DNA from 2 places in the Paenibacillus tundrae genome. Region 2 is predicted to be linked to the other one. Evidence: riboswitches for the same ligand, from Rfam matches in the RefSeq annotation. Region 2 holds a riboswitch; the other holds the start of a gene.
The links. Region 2 has a riboswitch for thiamine pyrophosphate ahead of V6W81_RS02080 (ABC transporter substrate-binding protein). Riboswitches for the same ligand answer to the same signal wherever they lie in the genome.
Positions count from the first base shown of each region.

Region 1 (4,195 bases), 510 kb from region 2:
TATATGTAGGGGTGTGAATCGTTACGCCATACTAATCAATGATCGTGAACTGTTACCGAAAGTAATATTCGTAGACAAATATTCACAGACGGTTTGTGAACATAAATGAGGTGGCTTCAACATTATAGGTATAGACAATCTTGCTAATATTGATGCAAATGAAGTCTTTGAATTCAAGCGTAAATTCAATGCGGAGTTTTCTGGGGTATATCTAACTGTGTCGGAGGTTAAGGTGTGTAAAAGTTACATAGTTCATAATGCGTAATGCTTAATCCATGATTCATAATGCAATAAAGCTAAAGGATGTACATGCGACGGACAGGCTCAGCATATAAACCCTGCGCCCCGGCGGGGTTGCCGCGGTGCAGGGGTGCATGGCTACGCCAGCATCCCACGCACCGCCGCAGCGAACTGCGCAGCCGCTGCGCGCACGTCGGCCGCGCCCGCAATGGCGGAGATGACGGCTACGCCGTCGGCTCCAGCCGCCATCACGGCGGCCGTGGTATCGGGCGTAATGCCGCCGATACCCACCACCGGAACTGCGATGCCTGCGGCGCGCAGTTCCGCAACCCCTGCGGGGCCCAGCACAGCATGGGCATCCGCTTTGGAGCGCGTCGGGTACATTGGCCCGACGCCAAGATAGTCGGCGCCCGCCTGCACCGCACGGCGGGCTTCCTTCACGGAGTGGGCGGATACGCCAAGCATCCGCCCAGCTCCCATGCGGGCGCGTACAAGCGCCGCGTCCGCATCGTCTTGGCCGACATGTACACCGTCGGCCTCCACAGCTACAGCCAGCTCCACATCATCGTTCACGATGAACGGTATTCCGTGCTGGCTGCACACCTCGCGAAGCCGCCATGCTAGAGCTAGGCGGGCTTCGCCAACCAGGGCACCAGTTCCTTTTTCCCGGAACTGGAACAGCGTAATGCCGCCAGCAATCGCCTGGCGCAGCACCTCCACAGGGTCTTGCGTGGTATTCACGCTACCCATCACCAAATACACTTGCATTGCGCGTCGCACCGCGTCTGCATTCAGCTCATGCATCACTGCCCACCTCGCTGCCTGCGCTGATACGCAAAATGATTCGTCGGCCCATGCCCAGCGCCAATGCCTAGCTCATCTTCAATGGCTGCCTGAATGAATGCTCGCGCAGTCGTGACGGCAGCCAGAACGGACGAACCTTTCGCCAGTTCAGCCGTAATGGCGGCAGAATACGTACAGCCTGTTCCGTGAGTATGAGGGGTCACAATTCGAATATTCTCCAGATAGTGAAAGGACTGCCCATCATAGAGTACATCGACAATCATGCCGCCCGTATCATGGCCGCCTTTGATCAAGGCATACGCAGAGCCCATCTGCACAAGGCGTCGGGCTGCCTCTTCCCGTTCACTTAAATTTCGAATGGACATGTCTGTCAGCAGTTCAGCTTCAGGAATATTTGGCGTGGTGATCTGTGCATGCGGGATCAGCTCCGTAATCAGTGTCTGAATAGCCTGCTGCTGAAGCAGCGGTGCGCCGCCCTTGGCTACCATAACGGGATCAATGACCAGATTAGACCATTCATAATGGCGCCATTTCTCGGCAACCAATTGAATAGTTTCCGTACTGTAGAGCATACCTGTTTTCACCGCATTAGGCTTGAAGTCGTCTCCGGTCGAATCGAGCTGTTGGGCTATCCCTTCATACGAAATCGGAAATACACCCTGAACTCCTGTTGTATTCTGCGCTGCAATGGCAGTAATGACGGTCATACCATATACACCAAGTTCTTGAAAGGTTTTGAGATCGGCTTGAATTCCAGCACCGCCGCCATTGTCCGATCCAGCGATTGTTAGAGCCTGAGCTATACGCATGGTGTATCTTCACCTCCATGGATGTGGCGAATAAGAGCACGTTGCTGTAGTACAGATGGGGATACATGGCCCAGTTGGTTCAATAGCTCGATCTGGAAACTGCCAGGGCCCTGGCTTTCCGTACGATCTGCAGCCATCTCAGCAGCAACACCGTAGAAGGCGAGAGCTTCTACCACACTATCCAGACGCTCCTTGTCGTCAGTCGCCACAGCTGCAAATGCGCCAATTACAGCACTGAGCAGACATCCCGCACCGGTAACTTGAGTTAAGAGGACGTGACCGTTGCTCACGAGATAGGTCAGATGTCCATTCGTAATGACATCTTCGCGACCCGTGATCACAACGATACAGTTTAACTTTTGAGCTGCACGCTCAGCTATTCCGATTCGATCTCCTTCACCTTGTCCAGCATCTACACCTTTGCTATTCCAGTGCTCACCAATAACATTGGCGACTTCTGCCACATTGCCACGCAAGATCGTGAGACGTAGCTCACGAACGAGCATCTGAACCTGCTCAGAGCGATAAGATGTGGCACCAGCGCCAACAGGATCAAGCACGACAGGGACTTGATGGGCGTTGGCAGATATACCAGCGAGCATGATGGACTGCACAACATCTGTATTAAGTGTGCCAATGTTGAGGACAACCGCGCCGGACATTTTCGCAACATCGGCAACCTCCTCGTGTGCATAAGCCATAAAAGGTGATGCTCCAAGTGCAAGCAAGCCATTGGCTACAAAGGGAGCTACCACAATGTTGGTGATATTGTGCACTAACGGATTTTGAGTGCGTATACGTTCCAAGTAAGACATCTGTTTTCCTCCATAAATTCATTTTCATAACTCACTGGCATTTTCCCAGAATTACATGTAGGCAAGCGGCTGAGAAATGCTATATTCTGATCTGCGATGACTCATTTTTTATCCTGAAAAATGCAAAAAGCCCCGCCCATTTCCGGAGAAATGAGTGGGGCTGAAGATTCAATTCGCAATTGGTTTTCATCATCCATATTCTGTATGATGAAACGCATGATGTTTATTGAAAGGCCGCTCCACTTCCCTCCGCTGGTATGATCCAGATCAGGTTCAAAGGGTCCGAAAGTTCATTCGTCTCAGCCGTCAGGCTCCCCCAGTGCATTGCTATATTCAGTTTTAGTACTTTTTGAACAGGTATTTATAGCTCCAGCATATATCACATGCAAGTCAGATGTAAAGAAGGGATGTGCCAGATTTCTGCTTCCGCTGAGCAGCAGGAATCTGATCTGAAACGTTGTTGTTCCCTACTTCCTAACCCGATATAATAGAGGTTGTTCCAAAAGAACACTTTAATCACGAACTAGTGAAAGTGTTATCGTTATATCACCAAATGAAGGTGGGACGCTTTCCCTCCGGAGAAGAATGGGGATCCGAGTTGAAAACATTCAAGAAAGTCTACATCGAAATTACAAGCATCTGTAACTTGGCGTGCAGCTTCTGTCCGCAGACCAAGCGTGCCAAAAATTTCATTGACCCTGACGTCTTTAATAATATACTGGATCAGATTAAGCCTCATACCAAACACATATATCTTCACGTCAAAGGTGAGCCGTTACTGCATCCCAAAATCGATCTGCTGCTGGATTCTGCACACGAGAAGGGGTTCAAGGTTAATATCACGACCAATGGTACGTTGCTGCCCAAGACACAGCATAAGCTGCTAGGTAAGCCAGCGTTACGTCAGATGAACTTTTCCTTGCACAGCTTCGACGGACATGAAGGCTCGACAGACCGCGAAGGCTATTTGAATAATGTGTTGACCTTTGTTCGTGAAGCGGTGAAACATAATGTTATCATTTCATTCCGACTATGGAACCTGACACAGGATAACTTTACGAATGCTCAGATGAACCGAAACCGGGAAACGCTTGAGGTGTTGGAGCGGGAGTTCGACTTGGATTTTCGGATCGAAGAAAAGGTCGTACCAGGTAGCGGTGTCAAAATCGCTCCGAATGTATACCTCAATCAAGATCATGAATTCCAGTGGCCAAGCTTGGATGCACCAGAGGATGATGGCAAAGGCTTCTGTCACGCACTTCGTAGTCAAGCAGCCGTTTTGGTGGATGGCACGGTTGTACCGTGTTGCCTGGATGGCGAAGGTGTAATTAACTTAGGCAACGTACATGAGAAGTCATTCTCGGAGATCGTTGATGGGGAACGAGCCAATAACTTATTTTATGGATTCTCGAAGAGGCAGGCCGTTGAAGAATTGTGCCGCAAGTGTGGGTACCGCCAGCGGTTTGGCGCATAGTTAGCATCGTTAGACATAACAAATAGTCCAATTGAGATCACGTTATCTGGTTA
Region 1 covers NZ_CP145605.1:954,696-958,890, forward strand. The annotation lists gene thiE (thiamine phosphate synthase) at 379-1,044, opposite strand; gene thiD (bifunctional hydroxymethylpyrimidine kinase/phosphomethylpyrimidine kinase) at 1,044-1,853, opposite strand; gene thiM (hydroxyethylthiazole kinase) at 1,844-2,668, opposite strand; TPP riboswitch at 2,896-2,996, opposite strand; gene V6W81_RS04245 (radical SAM/SPASM domain-containing protein) at 3,267-4,142, shown strand.
Region 1: linked by a shared signal. The riboswitch ahead of thiM (hydroxyethylthiazole kinase) and the one ahead of V6W81_RS02080 (ABC transporter substrate-binding protein) in region 2 are both predicted to bind thiamine pyrophosphate.

Region 2 (4,195 bases):
TTAAGCAAACCGCCAATGATATGAAAAAGAGTACTTTTGCCACAGCCGGATGGACCGACAATGGCTACAAATTCGCCTTGCCCAACCGTTAGGGACAGATCATCCAATACGGAGAGTGTTTTGCGTCGCTCACGATATGAGGCATGAACCTGCATAACCTCAAGAGCTGGAGAGGCTTGGGTAATCCCGCTTGGTAGTAATGTAGAATCAGACTGTTGAATTGTTGTCTGTGTCGTTGAATTTTGGTTTGTCCCATGTTCATGTTCATTCATTAGGTTATCGGTAAGGTGATCGTTCAGTTTCTTCTGCTCGTCTCTCATCCCGGTTTCACATCCTTGCCACAAGGTTTTCCAGTGCCATTATTATCGTTTTTGTGGTCGCCAGCGCACGAGTAGCTTCTCAAGCAGTGCAATCAGTAGGAAGAGCAACAGACTGAGCGCCACAATAATCATAATGGCTACAAATAGTCGATCCGTTCGATATGCAGACTTCTGTAACATCATGTAGTATCCGATGCCCTTATCTGCTCCGATCCATTCTGCAATGATGGCTCCCATCACACTATATGTAGCGGCTATTTTGATTCCAGAGAAGACTGAGGGCAGCGCGTGCGGAAGCTCCAGTTTCCAGAATAGCTGTCCACGTTTGGCGCCAGCCATACGCATATAGTTCATCATCATGGCATCCGTACGGGTTAATCCATCCATGGCGGCTACGGCGACAGGGAAGAAGCAGACCAGAATGATGGTAATTAATTTGGGCAGCAATCCGAATCCGAACCAGATCAGCAAGAGCGGTGCTAGCGCGATGGTTGGAATGTTCTGGCTTAGGATAAGCAAAGGATAGAGCGCAGACTTTAGAAATGGGATCAGGTGAAGCACCATGGCAATCAGCAGTCCCACCAACGTTCCTGCGGCGAATCCGATGAGTGTTAACTGGATCGTTGCCCATGCATGCATACCAAGTCGATCCGCCTGTGAAGCTGCTTCACGAGCGATGTCCGAAGGGGCAGGTAGCATCCACTTTTCAATATGAAACAGCGAGACCGCTCCTTGCCATATCGCAATAAAGAGAATAACCGCCACAAGGGGCGGCCATACGCTTTTGAAATAGGCATGCATTAGCGATATTTCTCCGTTAGTTTATCCATGCTGAATCCGGCACCGCCGCTATGGGCGATTTTGATCTGGGAGATGATGCTTGGGCTACCAGCGTCCACAAGTGCTTCATGCATTTTGCGAACAACGTCCAGCAGTTCCTCCAGCTCACCTTCCATCGTTGTTTCTAGGGGATTGACCTGATATTTCACACCAGATTGTTGAATGACTTCAATAGCGCGATCTACATACGGATATGAGTCCTCACCATTTGGCGTCTTCGGGATGACTTGAATACTGAGTAATGTGCTTGCCATGGAGTTCACGGCTCCTTTCGAGTTAGGTTGTATAAGTTGAATCAGCGTTACACTTAACACTCCGATTGCAGTACCCTCTTACGATCACTGTTATCCCCGGATTTCATGAATGAATCTTAAATGGAGTAAATCCGGGTATAAAGGTGAGCGCTTCGCTTCTCCAGATGGGTTCTGCACTCTTCGTTTGTGTAAAAAGTTCAACTTAAACAATGATTATTGGGGTAAGAAATCGTTCGTATATGCCTTGCTCACATCGATCTGTTCATCCAGCAGCTTCTTGCTGAACATCCAGTCCGTATAGTTCTGCCATACTTCCTTTTTCTGTTCGCCCCAGCGTGGTGCATCGTCTGTGTATTTCGGGCTAAGCCACTTCTGGCTTGCGAGCACAAGATCCTTATCGAGATCCGGTACGGCTTTGATCAGAATATTAGCAGCGTCTTCGGGATGATCAATGGCATACTGATACCCTTCAGACGTGGCTTTCATGAACGCTTTAACCAGTTCAGGATCGTTCTGAATCGTGGTTTCATTCGTTACCAATACAGGTGTGTAATAGTCGAGTGCTTCGGAGTAGTCTTTGACATACAACATGTCGATCGGCTCTCCGCGAAGCTCAGCCTCAATCCCAGTCCATGCATAGAAGATCCAGGCAAAATCGATATCGCGTTTCACGGCAGTGAAGAAGTCGGCATCGCCCATGTTAATGTTTTTCACTTTGGACACGTCAGCGCCTTCGCCCTCCATAATGGATTGCATTACAGCTTCCTCCACTGGGGAGCCCCAGCCTCCATAGGTTTTACCTTCGAAGTCTTTCGGGGATTTAATGTTCCGATCCGTCGGTGCTGCAAATCCAGATGTATTATGTTGAATAACGGCAGCAATCGAGACGAGTGGTACACCTTGGGTACGCGCCTGAGTTACACTTTCCTGATAACTTACGCCAAAAGGAACCTCATTCGAAGCGACCATCGTGTCAGCGCCGCCAGCACCAGGTTGCACGATCTCCACGTTTAAGCCCTCGGCTTCGTAGAATCCTTGATCTACCGCTGCATATAAGCCGGTATGGTTCGTATTCGGTGTCCAGTCCAGTACAACTTTAACATCCCGGAGTGCTGCGTTATCACCTTCACTACTGTTCTCGGTGTTAGTATCTCCGTTAGATTGGGCAGGGCCAGCTTCCTTGCTTCCGCAAGCCGTGATTGCAATCAAGGTTACGCATAGGAGCAACAAGCCGATCATTTTACGCCATCTCATCTTCATTCTCTCCTTCATGTTGTCCGCCTAATTGGCGAGGGTTCTCCTTGGCTTCATATCCAAGCATCGTGCATAAATCAACAGAATTATACCGGCTATGATCTGGATGTCTTTTTTATGTAAAGTGATATGCAAAAGAACATAAAAAAAGCGCCCCGGATTCCGGGACGCGTGCAGGCGTTAGAGAAGTAGCGCGCAGCGATATAGCTGGGCCTATTCGATATACTCCGATTCCTACGCTGGCATGATCCAGATCAGGTCTAAGGGTTAGTATCTTGTGGGATACACTCTCAGCCGGCCAATTCCGACTCCCCTGGGAAACTATGAAGTTAAGGGTGTTACTAGGTGTAATTATAGGCGAGTGAGAACATTGTGTCTATATGTGACCGTCAAAAAGAAAGATTAACGCTGGAAGAATTCGATCCATTCCTTCTCTGGGCCATAGATGAAGAAGTAGCGGTAACCGTTCGGCAGGGTGATGATCTCTCCATCAATAAATTCGGCTTCCGTCGCTTGTATACGCTCATATTCAGCATCAAGATCCTCCACGTGAATCGCAAAATGATGCACAGTTCCTTCGGAGGGAAGTTTGTCGCTATATCCCTGAATCAGTTCAATTTCAGTTTCATCACTGCCATTGAATCCGAGGAAAGCAAGTTGGATCACACCATTGGTATGGGTAACGCGGTCTTTCAGCTCAAGGCCAACGATCTCGGTATAGAAACGAAGCGTGGTTTCCAGATCACGGACAGCGATACCGATGTGGTCGATACGTTTTTGAAAGCTCATTGTATAGTAATCCTCCTAACTGATTCGTGAATATGGTTTACATTTAAGCCGTATCATAGGGGGATAATTCTGGGTTGTCAAATGGGAAAATAATGAGTTTATCTAGATGAAATGTTCTATATTTCAATATAAACATAAGGTATCTTATTAAAGTTCACAAAGTGTTCACTTATGTGACCCTATTCCTCATCTTTATAATTGTCCAAGTAGAAGAGAGGATGAGAGAATTGCCAACAACAAAGAAAGAACATACGTATTTTGGATTGATGATGTGCACAGGAATGGTAGTCGTTATGATGACTTTCAATTTACTGTATAACGGATTAATGTGGAGTATGTCTCCGCTAGAGATCTTATTTCAGTTTGTCCTATGTTTTATTGTAGCTTTTGTGGTGGAAAGCTTTATCGTTGGGCCGGTGGCTCAGAAAATTGCCTTTGCATTGCCATTCAATAAATCGAATAAGGTGATCGGCATTTTGGCGATTTCTGTGTTCATGGTTGTGGGAATGGTGCTAATGATGTCGATGTATGGGATGCTTACGGCGTATCTTGCCAATCAATTGAATGGGAAGTCTCTCGTGGAAACGTATCTTCACACCATACTGCGGAACTTTAGCCTGGCGTTACCGTTACAGTTGCTCATCATTGGGCCGCTTGTTCGATATGTATTCGTTAAATTCATAAAAGCTAAAGAGAATGCGGCTCCCTTCGTTAATACAGGAGCATAATTGGAAAATA
Region 2 covers NZ_CP145605.1:442,752-446,946, forward strand. The annotation lists gene V6W81_RS02065 (ABC transporter ATP-binding protein) at 1-155, opposite strand, end outside; gene V6W81_RS02070 (ABC transporter permease) at 363-1,121, opposite strand; gene V6W81_RS02075 (thiamine-binding protein) at 1,121-1,414, opposite strand; gene V6W81_RS02080 (ABC transporter substrate-binding protein) at 1,628-2,668, opposite strand; TPP riboswitch at 2,882-2,993, opposite strand; gene V6W81_RS02085 (VOC family protein) at 3,071-3,457, opposite strand; gene V6W81_RS02090 (hypothetical protein) at 3,685-4,185, shown strand.